DNA from 2 places in the Brevibacillus sp. NSP2.1 genome. Region 2 is predicted to be linked to the other one. Evidence: riboswitches for the same ligand, from Rfam matches in the RefSeq annotation. Region 2 holds a riboswitch; the other holds the start of a gene.
What was found. Region 2 has a riboswitch for FMN ahead of ribD (bifunctional diaminohydroxyphosphoribosylaminopyrimidine deaminase/5-amino-6-(5-phosphoribosylamino)uracil reductase RibD). Riboswitches for the same ligand answer to the same signal wherever they lie in the genome.
Positions count from the first base shown of each region.

Region 1: it holds a riboswitch for FMN, as region 2 does, so the genes downstream of both, M655_RS22570 (ECF transporter S component) here and ribD (bifunctional diaminohydroxyphosphoribosylaminopyrimidine deaminase/5-amino-6-(5-phosphoribosylamino)uracil reductase RibD) in region 2, are expected to answer to the same signal.

Region 1 is NZ_CP048274.1:4,643,331-4,649,561, reverse strand. Features, by position in the region: gene M655_RS22590 (protein phosphatase 2C domain-containing protein) at 1-436, shown strand, start outside; gene M655_RS22585 (ABC transporter ATP-binding protein) at 528-1,538, shown strand; gene M655_RS22580 (ABC transporter permease) at 1,531-2,325, shown strand; gene M655_RS22575 (ABC transporter permease) at 2,329-3,126, shown strand; FMN riboswitch at 3,485-3,641, shown strand; gene M655_RS22570 (ECF transporter S component) at 3,897-4,505, shown strand; gene proS (proline--tRNA ligase) at 4,823-6,231, shown strand, end outside.
Region 2 is NZ_CP048274.1:1,123,061-1,129,291, forward strand. Features, by position in the region: gene M655_RS05450 (MFS transporter) at 12-1,217, shown strand; gene yunB (sporulation protein YunB) at 1,260-1,985, shown strand; gene M655_RS05460 (hypothetical protein) at 2,018-2,164, shown strand; gene M655_RS05465 (hypothetical protein) at 2,176-2,592, opposite strand; gene M655_RS05470 (HAD family hydrolase) at 2,780-3,430, shown strand; FMN riboswitch at 3,517-3,662, shown strand; FMN riboswitch at 3,768-3,919, shown strand; gene ribD (bifunctional diaminohydroxyphosphoribosylaminopyrimidine deaminase/5-amino-6-(5-phosphoribosylamino)uracil reductase RibD) at 4,053-5,153, shown strand; gene M655_RS05480 (riboflavin synthase) at 5,261-5,932, shown strand; gene M655_RS05485 (bifunctional 3,4-dihydroxy-2-butanone-4-phosphate synthase/GTP cyclohydrolase II) at 5,951-6,231, shown strand, end outside.

The sequences.
Region 1 (6,231 bases), 2.1 Mb from region 2:
CCCGCAAGTCCGCTTGCTGGAGCAACAGGCACTGGCAAGCTGGGAAGCAGGGATTCGCGAGGGGCTGTCCACCCGCGCCGAGTTGCGCGAGCGATGTATGGAGATCCTGATTCATAACCGCTACCAGGCGAATGAACCAGGAGGCTACGGTGTTTTGAACGGCGATCCCGCCTGCGCGGATTTTGTGGAGTATGGAAGGGTTAACCGGGCGGGGGTAAAAGCGCTGGTGCTGGCAACCGATGGACTTTTCATGCCGGCTGCTTTTGGCGGTGACGAGCCAGGCTGGGAGGAAACGGCGCTGCCGATCTTCCGCAAAGGACTGCAGCGCTATGCAGATGAACTGATTGCGCTGGAAAACAGCGACCCGGAATGCATTCGCTACCCCCGCTTCAAAAAGTCGGACGACAAGACAGGGATTGTCCTGTTTTTGCGCTGATAGTTTGCTACAGTTTGCCTTTTGCACATTTTCACATGCTCGTATACACTAACAGTTGTTATTTGAAGCAAGCCAAAAAGGACGGTTTTCCATGATCCAAGTGAAGCATTTGCAAAAGGAGTTCCGCATCCACCAGGCCAGATCCGGCCTCGGGGGTGCTTTTCGTGACTTGTTCAGCCGCGAGTACAAGACAGTCAAAGCGGTGAATGACCTTTCTTTCACCGTGGAAGAGGGCGAGATGTTCGCCCTGATCGGGGAAAACGGCGCCGGGAAATCGACGACCATCAAGATGCTGACGGGCATTTTGACCCCGAGCGACGGCGAGATCGTCATCAACGGCTACGTCCCGTTCAAACAGCGCGAGGAATACGTGCGCTCCATCGGCGTCGTCTTCGGGCAGCGCTCACAGCTTTGGTGGGATTTGTCCCCGTTGGAGTCGTTTCGCCTGCTAAAAAGCGTCTACAAGGTCGACGAGACAGAGGGCGAAAAGTGGCTCGCGCGCTTGATCGAGGAGCTGGAAATCAGCCCGTTCGTCAGCCAGCCGGTGCGCAAGCTGAGCCTCGGCCAGCGGATGCGCTGCGAGGTAGCGGCTTCCTTGATCCACAAGCCGCGGCTGTTGTTCCTCGACGAGCCGACAGTCGGGCTGGACGTGCTGGTGAAGCAAAAAATCCGCGAGTTTTTGCGCAATCTGAACGAGACGGAAAACATGACCATCCTGCTGACCACGCACGACGTTTCCGACATCGAGGCGCTCTGTAAACGGGTGCTGGTCATGGACAAAGGCAAGCTGATCTTCGACGGCCTGCTCAGCGACCTGAAGGAAAAGTGGGGCAATGGCACAGAGATTTCCTTCCAGATGAAAAAGCGCACCTCCGCAGCCGAACTGCGCCAGACACTCGGCGAAATGCCGTGCGAAGTCACGCAGGAAAACGACTTCACCCTGAGCGTCAAGGTGCCGCAAAGCCAGGAAATGCTGCCGTTCGTCCTGTCCACGGTTATGTCGTCGTTCGAGGTCAGCGACGTGAAAATTATGGAGACGAGCACAGAGGACATCGTCCGCAACATTTACCAGGTAGATACAGAGGTGCGGGACCATGCATAGGCTCTACATGGAACTGATCCGCATGCGGTTTTTGACCATGCTCGCCTACCGGGTGAACTACTACAGCGGCATCATCATTTACGCGATCAACATCGGGGCCTACTACTTTTTGTGGGGCGCCATCTACGGCGACCAGCAGCAGCTTGGCGGGCTATCGGTCGAGCAGATGACCTCCTACGTGGCGATCGCCTGGATGTCGCGCGCTTTTTACTTTAACAACATTGACACGGAGATCGCCCAGGACGTTCGCGAGGGCAAGGTCGCCATCGAAATGATCCGTCCCTACAACTACTTGTCGGTGAAAACGGCGCAGGCGTTCGGGGAAGGGATTTTCCGCTTTCTGTTTTTCGCGGGGCCGGGGATTTTTCTCATCAGCCTGATTATTCCCTTTCACTTCCCGGCGACCGCGACCGGCTGGGGGCTGTACCTGCTCAGTCTGATGTTCGCTTTTCTCATTAATACGCAGATTAACCTGCTGACGGGTCTGTTCACGTTTTTCCTGTTCCGCAACGACGGGATGATGCGGGCGAAGCGGGTCGTCGTCGATCTGATGTCCGGCCTCGTGCTGCCGATCAGCTTTTTTCCGGGCTGGGCGCAGACCGTCATGGGCTTTCTGCCGTTTCAGGCCGTCAACTACTATCCGAGTCTGATTTTCACCGGAGCGATTACCCCTGGACGGGCCTGGGAATTGATCGGCTTTCAGGCGATCTGGATGGTTGTCATTCTGGTCCCCATCCTGGTTTTGTGGCGTATGGCCCGAAATCGGCTGGTCGTGCAAGGAGGGTAGACGATGCAAAACGTGAAACATATTATCGGCATTTTTGCCGACTACCTGGGCCAGTATTTCAAAACGAGGCTTGCCTATCGGGCTGACTTTCTCGGGGAGCTTGTGTCCAATCTCGTTTCCGAGTTGATTAACCTCGTGTTCATTATCGTCGTGTTCACGCACGTTCCGATGATGAAAGACTGGACGCGGGACGAAATCATTTTCATTTACGGGTTCTTTTTGGTGCCGTATGCGCTGTTCTCGATGTTTTTCGGCTTTTGGGACTTCAACGAGCGCTACATTATCCGGGGCGAAATGGATCGCATCCTGACCAGGCCGATTCACAATCTGGCGCAGGTTTGTCTGGAATCGATTGCGCCGGACCGCATTTTCGGCATCATCACGGGCCTGATTATTATGGGCTATGCGGCGATCCAGCTCGACCTGTCGTTTTACTGGTACGACCCGCTGATCTTCATCGGGCTGGTCGTAAGCGGCGCTCTCATCTACGGCGGCGTGTACACAGCGATTGCGGCGGTCAGCTTTTTCTCTGATTCGCGGACGGGAATCGCCCCGATGATCTACAACATTCAGCAGTACGGCCGCTATCCGGTGGATGTGTACAACAAAGCGATCCGCTTCGTGCTGACCTATGTACTGCCGTTTGCCTTCGTCGGCGTCTACCCGGCTGCCTACTTTTTGCGCAAAGAAGTCTGGTACACCTACGCGGCGTTTACTCCGCTCGTGGCTGTCGTTTTCTTTGGCCTCGGCCTGTTTGTGTGGAACTGGGGAGTCAGCAAATATCGGGGAGCGGGTTCGTAGCAGTCGCGGCGTGATTCGATGCTGGAGGGGCCGAATGTATATTTTTATTTGCGGCTCGTTATGGTAACATTAGAGGTAACAAGCGAAAAAAAGACCGTCCGGCGGCAACCGGAGCGGTCTGTACAATGGAAGCTTCCCTCAAGGGGTTCGGCTCAAAATTTCTGGAAGAATAGACCGCTGGAGTTGGGACTCAAGGGCGGTCTATTTCTTTTTGGTCAAGGTAACTACCAACCCGATCAAAGCGACCAGGAGCATATCCTATTAAATTCATCGGAAAACAATAAAAAATTGTCGATTTAGCCGTTTCCTCTATTGTCAAATCAAAAAAGCGCAGTATAATATGCAATAGACAACTACACAATTCCTTCGGGGCAGGGTGCAATTCCCGACCGGCGGTGAGCGTGCCACGAGCACGTTAAGCCCGCGAGCCTCCCCAGCTTGTCAGCAAGCGACGGAGTGCAGGATCTGGTGAGATTCCAGAGCCGACAGTACAGTCTGGATGGGAGAAGGATGACGACAGTACGTTTTCTGCACGTGCTTGTTTGCCTGTGCAAACGGGAAAAGCTGCAAAAGGGGCATGCAAAATCAGCACCTTTTGTTTCGCGAACCTGTTTCCTGCACATGCTTTGTCATACGCCTGTAATCTGCCCTGAGAATCTTTCTCAGGGTATTTTTGCGTTTCCGCAGGCAAAGCGTATGAGTAGCAACACGTGTAGCACGACCACTGTTGCCATTCCTCAAAGAAGGAGAACAAAGAGGAGATGGTACACATGAAAGAAACAGCCTTGCATTCTTCGCGCAGAGCAACCCAGCGGATCGTGACGATTCCGATGCTGGCCGCCGTTGCCTTTATCCTGCAATTTTTGGAGGTTCCCGTTCCGCTGATGCCGAGCTTTCTGAAGCTTGATTTCAGCACGCTGCCAGCGTTGATCGGCGGGCTTATGTACGGTCCGGTGGCCGGAATCATCATCGAAGTTTTGAAAAATACATTGCACTTTCTGTTTAAAAATGCAGACGGACTGGTGATCGGCGAGATTGCCAATGTGATTGCCGGCGCCAGCTTCATTTTGCCGGCTATCCTGCTGCAACGCAGCGGCCAGGGCAAAAAAGGTTTTCTGACAGGGCTTGCGCTCGGAACATTGCTGATGACAGTCGTCATGGCTGTCGCCAACGCATACGTCCTGCTCCCGGCTTACGCTGTGCTCTACCATATGCCGATGGCAGAGCTGCTCGCGATGTTCAATGCGACGAGCGTCTGGTCCCTCGTCTTGGTCGGCATTGTGCCGTTCAACATTTTCAAAGGCGTCGTGCTCGCCTTGGTCGCCTATCCTGTTTACGCCAAGCTGGGCGCTCGCCTGGCCCTGCGTACCACAAATTGACATCGGCCTTTCGACTTGCTAAGATATGTTCTTAAACGAACCGTTTTTGTAAAAAGGCTATGAAAGGACCCGCAGCTATTTCCCTTGTTCCAGAGAGTCGGCCCTAGTCTGGAAGGCTGATACGAGGCATACCTGCACCCCATCCTGAAGCCGCCAGCGACGAGCTGGTCCGGTCGCCCCGCCGTTATCGGGTTGGAAAAGAGGACTGTGGCAAAAGCCATGGTCAATCAGGGTGGTACCGCGGAAGTCAATCCTCCGTCCCTTTTGGGATGGGGGATTTTTTGCATTTCATGCGAATAAAAAAGGAGCGTAGAAGGATGAAAGAGGACAAAGCGTTTGTAAAAGAAATTACACCGCAGTCGGAAGATTTTTCGCGCTGGTACATTGATGCGATCAAAAAGGCGGACTTGATGGACTACACCCCGGTGCGCGGCTGCATCGTCTTCAAGCCCGACGGCTTCGAGCTGTGGGAGCGGATTCAGGAGGCGATGGACAAACGGTTCAAGGAAACCGGACATCGCAATGCCTACTTCCCGATGCTGATTCCCGAGTCGTTTTTCCAAAAAGAAAAAGAGCACATCGAGGGCTTCAACCCAGAACTGCCATGGGTGACCGAAGCGGGCGGCGAACAGTTGGAGGAAAAGCTCGCCCTGCGCCCGACCTCGGAGACGATCATCGGCCACATGTACAGCCAGTGGATTCAGAGCTACCGCGACTTGCCGATCCTGATTAACCAGTGGGCCAACGTGTTCCGCTGGGAAAAGCGCACGATGCCGTTTTTGCGCACATCGGAATTTCTCTGGCAGGAAGGCCACACCGCCCATGCGACAGAAGAAGAGGCGCGCCAGGAAACGATGCAGATGCTCGAAATTTATCGCGAAGTAGTCGAGCAGGAGCTGGCGATTCCGGTATGGAAAGGGCAAAAGACGCCGAGCGAGCGCTTCGCGGGTGCGGTTGACACGTACTCGATCGAAGCGATGATGAAGGACGGAAAAGCCGTGCAGGCAGGTACCTCGCACTATTTGGGCGACAAGTTTGCGCGCGGCTTCGAGATCAAGTTTTTGGACCGCGACAATCAGTTCAAGTACGTGCATACGACCTCGTGGGGCAGCTCGACGCGGCTCATCGGCTCGATGATTATGGTGCACGGCGACGACCGCGGCCTGGCGCTGCCGCCACGGATGGCGCCTACGCAAGTCATCATGATTCCGGTAGGTCCGATGAAGCTGCGGGAAAAAGTGATGGAGGCGTTCGATCCGCTTTTCGACGAGATCAAAGCGGCAGGGGTTCGCGTGCGTGCCGACTTGCGCGAAGAGACGCCGGGCTGGAAGTTCAACGAATGGGAAATGCGCGGGGTGCCGCTGCGCCTGGAGCTTGGGCCGCGCGACGTGGAAAACGGTCAGGCGATCCTGGCCCGCCGCGATACGGGCGAAAAAGTGACCGTGCCGCTGGCGGGAATTGCCCAGACGATTGCGAAGCTGCTCGAAGACATCCAGCAAAACATGTTCCAAAAAGCGCTGGCCTTCCGGGAAGCTCATTCTCATCTCGACGTCGACACGATGGAGCAGTTGGCTGCGCACATCGCCAACTGCGAGAGCGAGAACCGCCCAAGCGGCTGGGTGCTGGCCGGCTGGTGCGGAGACGACGCTTGCGAAGCCAAGGTCAAGGAAGAAACCAAATTTACCTCCCGCAACATTCCGTTCGATCCGCCTGCCCAAAAAGCAGC
Region 2 (6,231 bases):
GTTTGGCACACATGAACGTAAAACATTACTTGTACGTCAATGCGCTGTCTTCGCTTGGCTCGCGAATGGATTTGATCGCGTGCAGCGCGTTGATTTTCACATTTGAGCATAGCGCCTTTTGGCTGACGGCCTTTTTTGTCGCCCGTCAGGTAGGCGGCATGCTGTTCAGCCCGTTTGCGGGCATGCTGGCTGACCGGATGGACCGCAGGCATGCCATGATCGCAAGCGATATCGGAGCAGGACTTGCGCTTCTCGCAATCATCGCTGCTCCGCATCCGTATGTCGTGGTTGCCGCAGCGTTTCTCAAAGGCATGCTGTACACGCTGTTTACGATCAGCTTTCAGGCTTCGCTGCCGCAGATGTTCGGGATGGAGCGGCTGGTGTGGGTGAACGGGCTCAAGGTGCGCCTGGAATCGCTCGTAGGCATGGCGGGCTTTGTGCTGGGGGGCTTTTTGACTGACCGTGTTGGCTACGCGCTCGTCATTGGCGCAGATGCAGCCAGCTTCTTCCTCTCGGCTTTGCTCTTGACCCGGATGCGCTGGGAGAGCCGGGCATGGCCGAAAAGCGGGGCGGCTGGCGAGCGCTCTGCCGGAGACAGCGGGGGGAAGCAAAAGGAGCGTGGCATGCGGGCAGCCGTCAGGTACTTGCAAAGAGCGCCCGTATTGCTTGCCATCAGCCTGCTGGCTGCGCCGCTGTCGATCAGCACGGCTTCGCATAACTACGGTTTGCCGTTTTTGGCAGATCAGATTAGCCACGGGGACGCGACCTTGCACGGGATGATATGGTCAGTCATGAGTGTCGGCGGCCTGCTCGGCGCTTATCTGGTGGCGCGCATTCCCGTTGCGCCTTGGCCTGGGATGCTGGGGGCGCATTGGCTCCTGGCTGTGTTCATCGTGCTTGCGTTTGCCGCCGACGGTGCGGTTTGGGCGCTGCTTTTGCTCGCGGGCGCGGGGCTTTTTGGCGGAGCGGCTCAAGTCTTGGAGAGCACGCTGTTGCAGCAGGCCAAAAACGAGGTGCGCGGCAAGGTGCTGGGGGTACAGGGCTTGTTTAGCCGCAGCGGGTTTTTTGTCGGATTTTTGGCGGCGCCCGCGATTTCCGCTGTCTTAGGATTGGCAGCGATGGTCGCCGTCGCGCAGGCGCTTTTGGCTCTGGCACTGCTCGGTCTGGGATGCTATGTGCGCAAGGCACAGCAAGCGGGTGGCGCTCGTCGCGGGTAGTCTTTTTTCCCGTCACTTACCATAGGATGTACCAATTGGGAGGTGACGGGAGTGGCTATATTTCGACCCCGTCGGCGTTGGAGAAACCCGCTTTCCCGAACGAAAGCGTTTTTGATCGCGCTGGTGATTTTTTTTGTGCTGTCGATTCAGACGCTCGTTTTTTTGCAGCATCGGCTGGAGCCGACACTGTTGATCCTGGCTACTCAAAAAGCAGAGCAATTGGCGAAGGAAGCGATTACGGATGCGGTCACCAAGCGGATTTCCCAGCAAGGCGTCGACTTCAACCAGATCGTGAAGATCGAAAAGAACAACGAGGGGCAAATTCAGGCGTATCAGTTCAACTTCAAGGAGTACGCAAGAATTGTCGGCGAAACCACCTCGCGCGTCCAGAACAAGCTCCAGGAGTTCGAGACGGAAAAAGTGGACCGCACGATTCCGCTTGGCCTGGCGACAGGGAATACGTTTCTGGCGCAAATGGGGCCGAACTTGCCCGTGACCTTCGTGCCGATCGGCTCTGTGAAAACGAAGCTGGAGACAGAGCTGAAGGAGGCGGGCATCAACATGGTGCTCGCCACGGTCTACATTTTCGTAGAGGTCGACTTGCGCATCGTCATTCCGTTTGCGACCGAGGAGCAGACGGTTACGACGAAAATCCCGATCACGCACTCCCTCATCATCGGCGACGTGCCGCAGTATTTGTACAACAATCCGGAAGGCAAGCCGGATGTGCCGCGTGCGCCCATGGAAGGTATGGACGACAGCCCGTAGAAGGCGCGGCGGAAACGAAAAAAAGCGGCAGCGTGCGAGCTGTCGCTTTTTTCATGGAGATGGCTGCCCTTGCTTACTGCTCCGCCCAGGTGACAGTCAGCTCGATGACGCCTTCCTGGCCGCTGAGCGGGCCGCCGATCATCGACCAGGACTGTTTTTTCTCGATGTTGCCTCCCTGAATAATGATGTTTTAGTCGTCGATGGTTTGCCCGGAGTCAGAGAGGTTTTGCGTCTTGAAGTAGTCTTTGTACAGCTTGGTTACGGCTGGCATGCTTTCCTTTGTGCTGAAAATGAGCAGGACAAACTTTTTGCCGTCTTTGATTTCGGAATGCGAGGTGCTAATTTCGGCGACCTCCGGGAGCGGGAAATCGGCTGGGAGATATTCCGGCCGCTTCTGTTCAGAGGCAGGCTGGGCAGCAGTGTCGCCGGAAGTTTGCTGGGTCGGCTGTTGCGCAGTCTGCTGTGCTGGTTGCTGCGCTGACTGTTGCGGTGTTTGCTGTTCCGCTTGCTGTGCCGGTTGATCCACTGAAGCTGGCTGGCTGCACGCACTGATCGCCACTGCTGCGAAGAGCGACAGAGCGACGTGCGCCCACGCTTTCTTTTTCATCACGTATCATCAGCTCCTCTTCATCATACGTAGAAAATATTCTATGTCATTTTTGGTTCTCCATATGGAAAAAGTCCTGTTTCCAGCATTCGGCAATCGGGGGAGCAGCTTGTTTGCTATACTGAAAAAAGCGGCTTGCGAGCGCAAGAGACGGGAACGGACCGAAGACGAGGGGGCTGGAAAGGAAATGAACAGACGCTTTGCAACAGGCATCATTTTTGACATGGACAATACGCTGCTGCACTCGAAGATCAATTTTGCGGAAATGAAGCGGGCAATTTTTCAGTTGTGGACGGAGCATGGTCTGATAGAGCCGACCTTCGACTGGCACAGCCATACCGCCTCGCAACTGATCGAGCTTGGCCGAAAGTCGGGCAGGCTGACCAGCCAGCTCGAACAGGAGATGTGGGGAGCCGTCACGGCAATCGAAAAGGCGGGAATGCACGAGGCTGTTCTCGAGAACCATGCCCAGGAAGTACTCGCGCAGCTCATGGAGCGGCATCATTTGTTCATTTTGACCAACAACGCCTACGCTGCCGCAGAGGAAGCGCTGCACCAAACCGGTATTGCGGGCTGCTTCGAGAAGATTGTGGCGCGCGAGCAGATGACGACCTTGAAGCCGCACCCGTCCGGGATTCATTACATTCGCAGGCAGTATCCCGATATGCCTGCTTCGGCCTGGACGATGGTCGGGGATTCCTGGATTGACGGAAAAGCCGCGCAGGACGGGGAGGTGGCGTTTATCGCCTACCAGGGACATGCGCAAGACATGGAGCGCCATGACGTGGCACCGCAAGCGTACATTGCGGATTTGCGCGAGCTGCTGACTATGTTGTAACAAAGCTTGCAGGCAGGAGAAAAACACTTCTGCCTAAAAAAATGACAGCGAACGTGAAAAATGTGCTATACTTTGCCTAACTGAATACCAGCCTTCAGGGTAGGGTGAAATTCCCGACCGGCGGTAATGACGAACGCACGTCTGAGCCCGCGACTCGCTATCGCAGTTGGATAGCGACTGACTTGGTGCAAATCCAAGGCCGACGGTAAAGTCCGGATGGGAGAAGGTATTGGCATAACCTCAGAGCTGTTTTTTCAAAAACAGGCATTTGCGAGGTTTCTTTCCCTACGCCCTGAGCATGTTCTCACGGGCGTTTTTTATTCCGCAACTTCATAGCGAAAATCTTCAGGGCAAGGTGAAATTCCTGACCGGCGGTAATGGCGATGGCGAACCATCGTCTGAGCCCGCGACTCGTGGACCGTGACGGTTTGCGACTGATCTGGTGCAACTCCAGAGCCGACGGTAAAGTCCGGATGGAAGAAGAGCTGACTGCGCTTTTTGGCATCGTTATTTTTGCAAAAAACGAATGCGAGAAGGCTTCTTTCCCTATGCCCTGAAACGCTTGAGGTTTCGAGGGCTTTTTGTTTTGGCTGGAATCCAGGCAGGAAAAAGGAGGTTTTACATGGAGCAGGACAAGCGGTTCATGGCATTGGCGCTGGAGCTGGCGCGCTCGGCCCACGGCCAGACCAGCCCCAATCCACTGGTCGGTGCAGTCCTGGTGAGCAACGGAGCAGTTGCAGGCATGGGCGCGCATTTGCGTGCCGGGGAGCCGCATGCGGAGGTGCATGCGCTGCGCATGGCAGGGGAAAAGGCGGCTGGCGCTACTTTGTACGTGACGCTGGAGCCGTGCAGCCACTTCGGAAAAACGCCCCCTTGCGCCGATGCGGTAGTGGCGGCGGGGATTCGCCGGGCTGTGATTGCGACGCTGGACCCGAATCCGCTCGTGGCTGGAAAAGGCGTGGAGAAGCTGCGCGCCGCAGGAGTGGAAGTGCTCGTCGGGGTAGGCGAAGCGGAAGCGAAAAGGCTCAACGAGGTGTTTTTCCACTACATCACGACGAAGCGCCCGTTTGTGACGGTGAAAACGGCGAGCACGCTGGACGGCAAAATCGCTTCGGTCACAGGACACAGCCGCTGGATCACGGGCGAACGGGCGCGCGCGGAGGTGCACGAACTGCGGAGACAGCACGATGCGATTTTGGTCGGGGTAGGAACCGTTTTGGCGGACGATCCGCTTTTGACGGCCAGACAAGGGGAGCAGTTGTATGGACGGCAGCCTGTGCGGATCGTCCTGGACAGCGAGCTTCGCACGCCACTTGCAGCGCGCGTGATCGAAAATGCGGATGCGCCGACCTGGATTTTCACGACAGAGGCGGCTCCGCCAGAAAAGCGTGCGGCATTGGCGGCAAAAGGCGTCAGGCTGTTTGTGGCAAGCGGACAAATTTCGGTGGAAAACGTACTGGATACGCTGGGCGAGTGCGGGATTACTTCGCTGCTGGTTGAAGGCGGGCAGGCAGTGAACGGGGCGTTTTTACAGGCGCGCGCGATCCAGAAGATCGTCAGCTACGTGTCGTTGAAGCTGATCGGCGGAAGCGGCGCGCCCACGCCATTTGGCGGACCGGGCTTCGCCACGATGGATCAGACTGTCCGGCTTGCGGATGCAACTGTCGAGCTGCTGGATGAGCAGGACGTGCGCATAAGCGGTTATCCGCTATGGGAAAAGTAGCTGGAAGCAGGTTTTCCGTTTTCTGCGCATTCGCGCCAGAGAGCAGCAGTCGCCAGACGACGGGAGCAAATTTTTGTTCAGCAAGCACAAAGAGGAGGAAAAGGCCGATGTTTACCGGACTGGTGGAGGAAGTCGGAACGTTGGAATCCAGCACAGGCAACGGGCAGGCGAGTCGGCTGGTCATTCGGGCGCAGCGGGTGCTGGAAGGCGTCAAGCTCGGCGACAGTATCGCCGTCAACGGGATTTGCCTGACGGTCACGTCTTTTTCGGCTCGGCATTTTAGCGTAGATGTCATGCCGGAGACGATGAAAAAGACAACCCTCCGTCACCTGCGCACAGGCCAGCGGGTCAATCTGGAGCGGGCGATGCGGCTGGGCGACCGCTTTGGCGGGCATATCGTCTCCGGGCATATCGACGGAACGGGCACGATTTTGTCCCGAGAGCCGCACGCCAACGCTGTGCTGTTTCGCATTGAAGCCGCGCCGGAGCTGTTACGATACGTCATCAGGCAAGGCTCGATCTGCGTCGATGGCATCAGTCTTACGGTCGTGGACGTTGCCGATGCGCATTTTTCGGTGTCGATCATCCCGCATACGCTGGCAGCGACCAGCCTGCACGATCGGCGCGCGGGCGATCAGGTGAACCTGGAGACAGATATTATCGGCAAGTACGTCGAGCGGCTTTTGGGCTATCGCGGCAAGCCAGCAGGCGGCAATCAGACCGAAGCAAAAGGCGCGAAAATCAGCATGGCTTTTTTGCAGGAAAACGGATTCGTTTGAACGAGGAGGGACAAGCCCATGTTTCATCGCATAGAAGAGGCGCTGGAAGATTTGCGCCAAGGAAAAGCCATCATCGTCGTGGATGACGAGGATCGGGAAAATGAAGGGGACTTCGTCTGCCTGGCGGAAGCGGCTGCGCCGGAGATGATTAACTTTATGGCGACGCACGGGCGCGGTCTTGTCTGCGTCCCGGTGACGGAGGAACAGGCCGCGCGGCTTGCGCTCACCCCAATGGTCAGGCACAACACGGACAAGCAAGGGACGGCGTTTACCGTGTCGATTGACGAGGTGAGCACGCA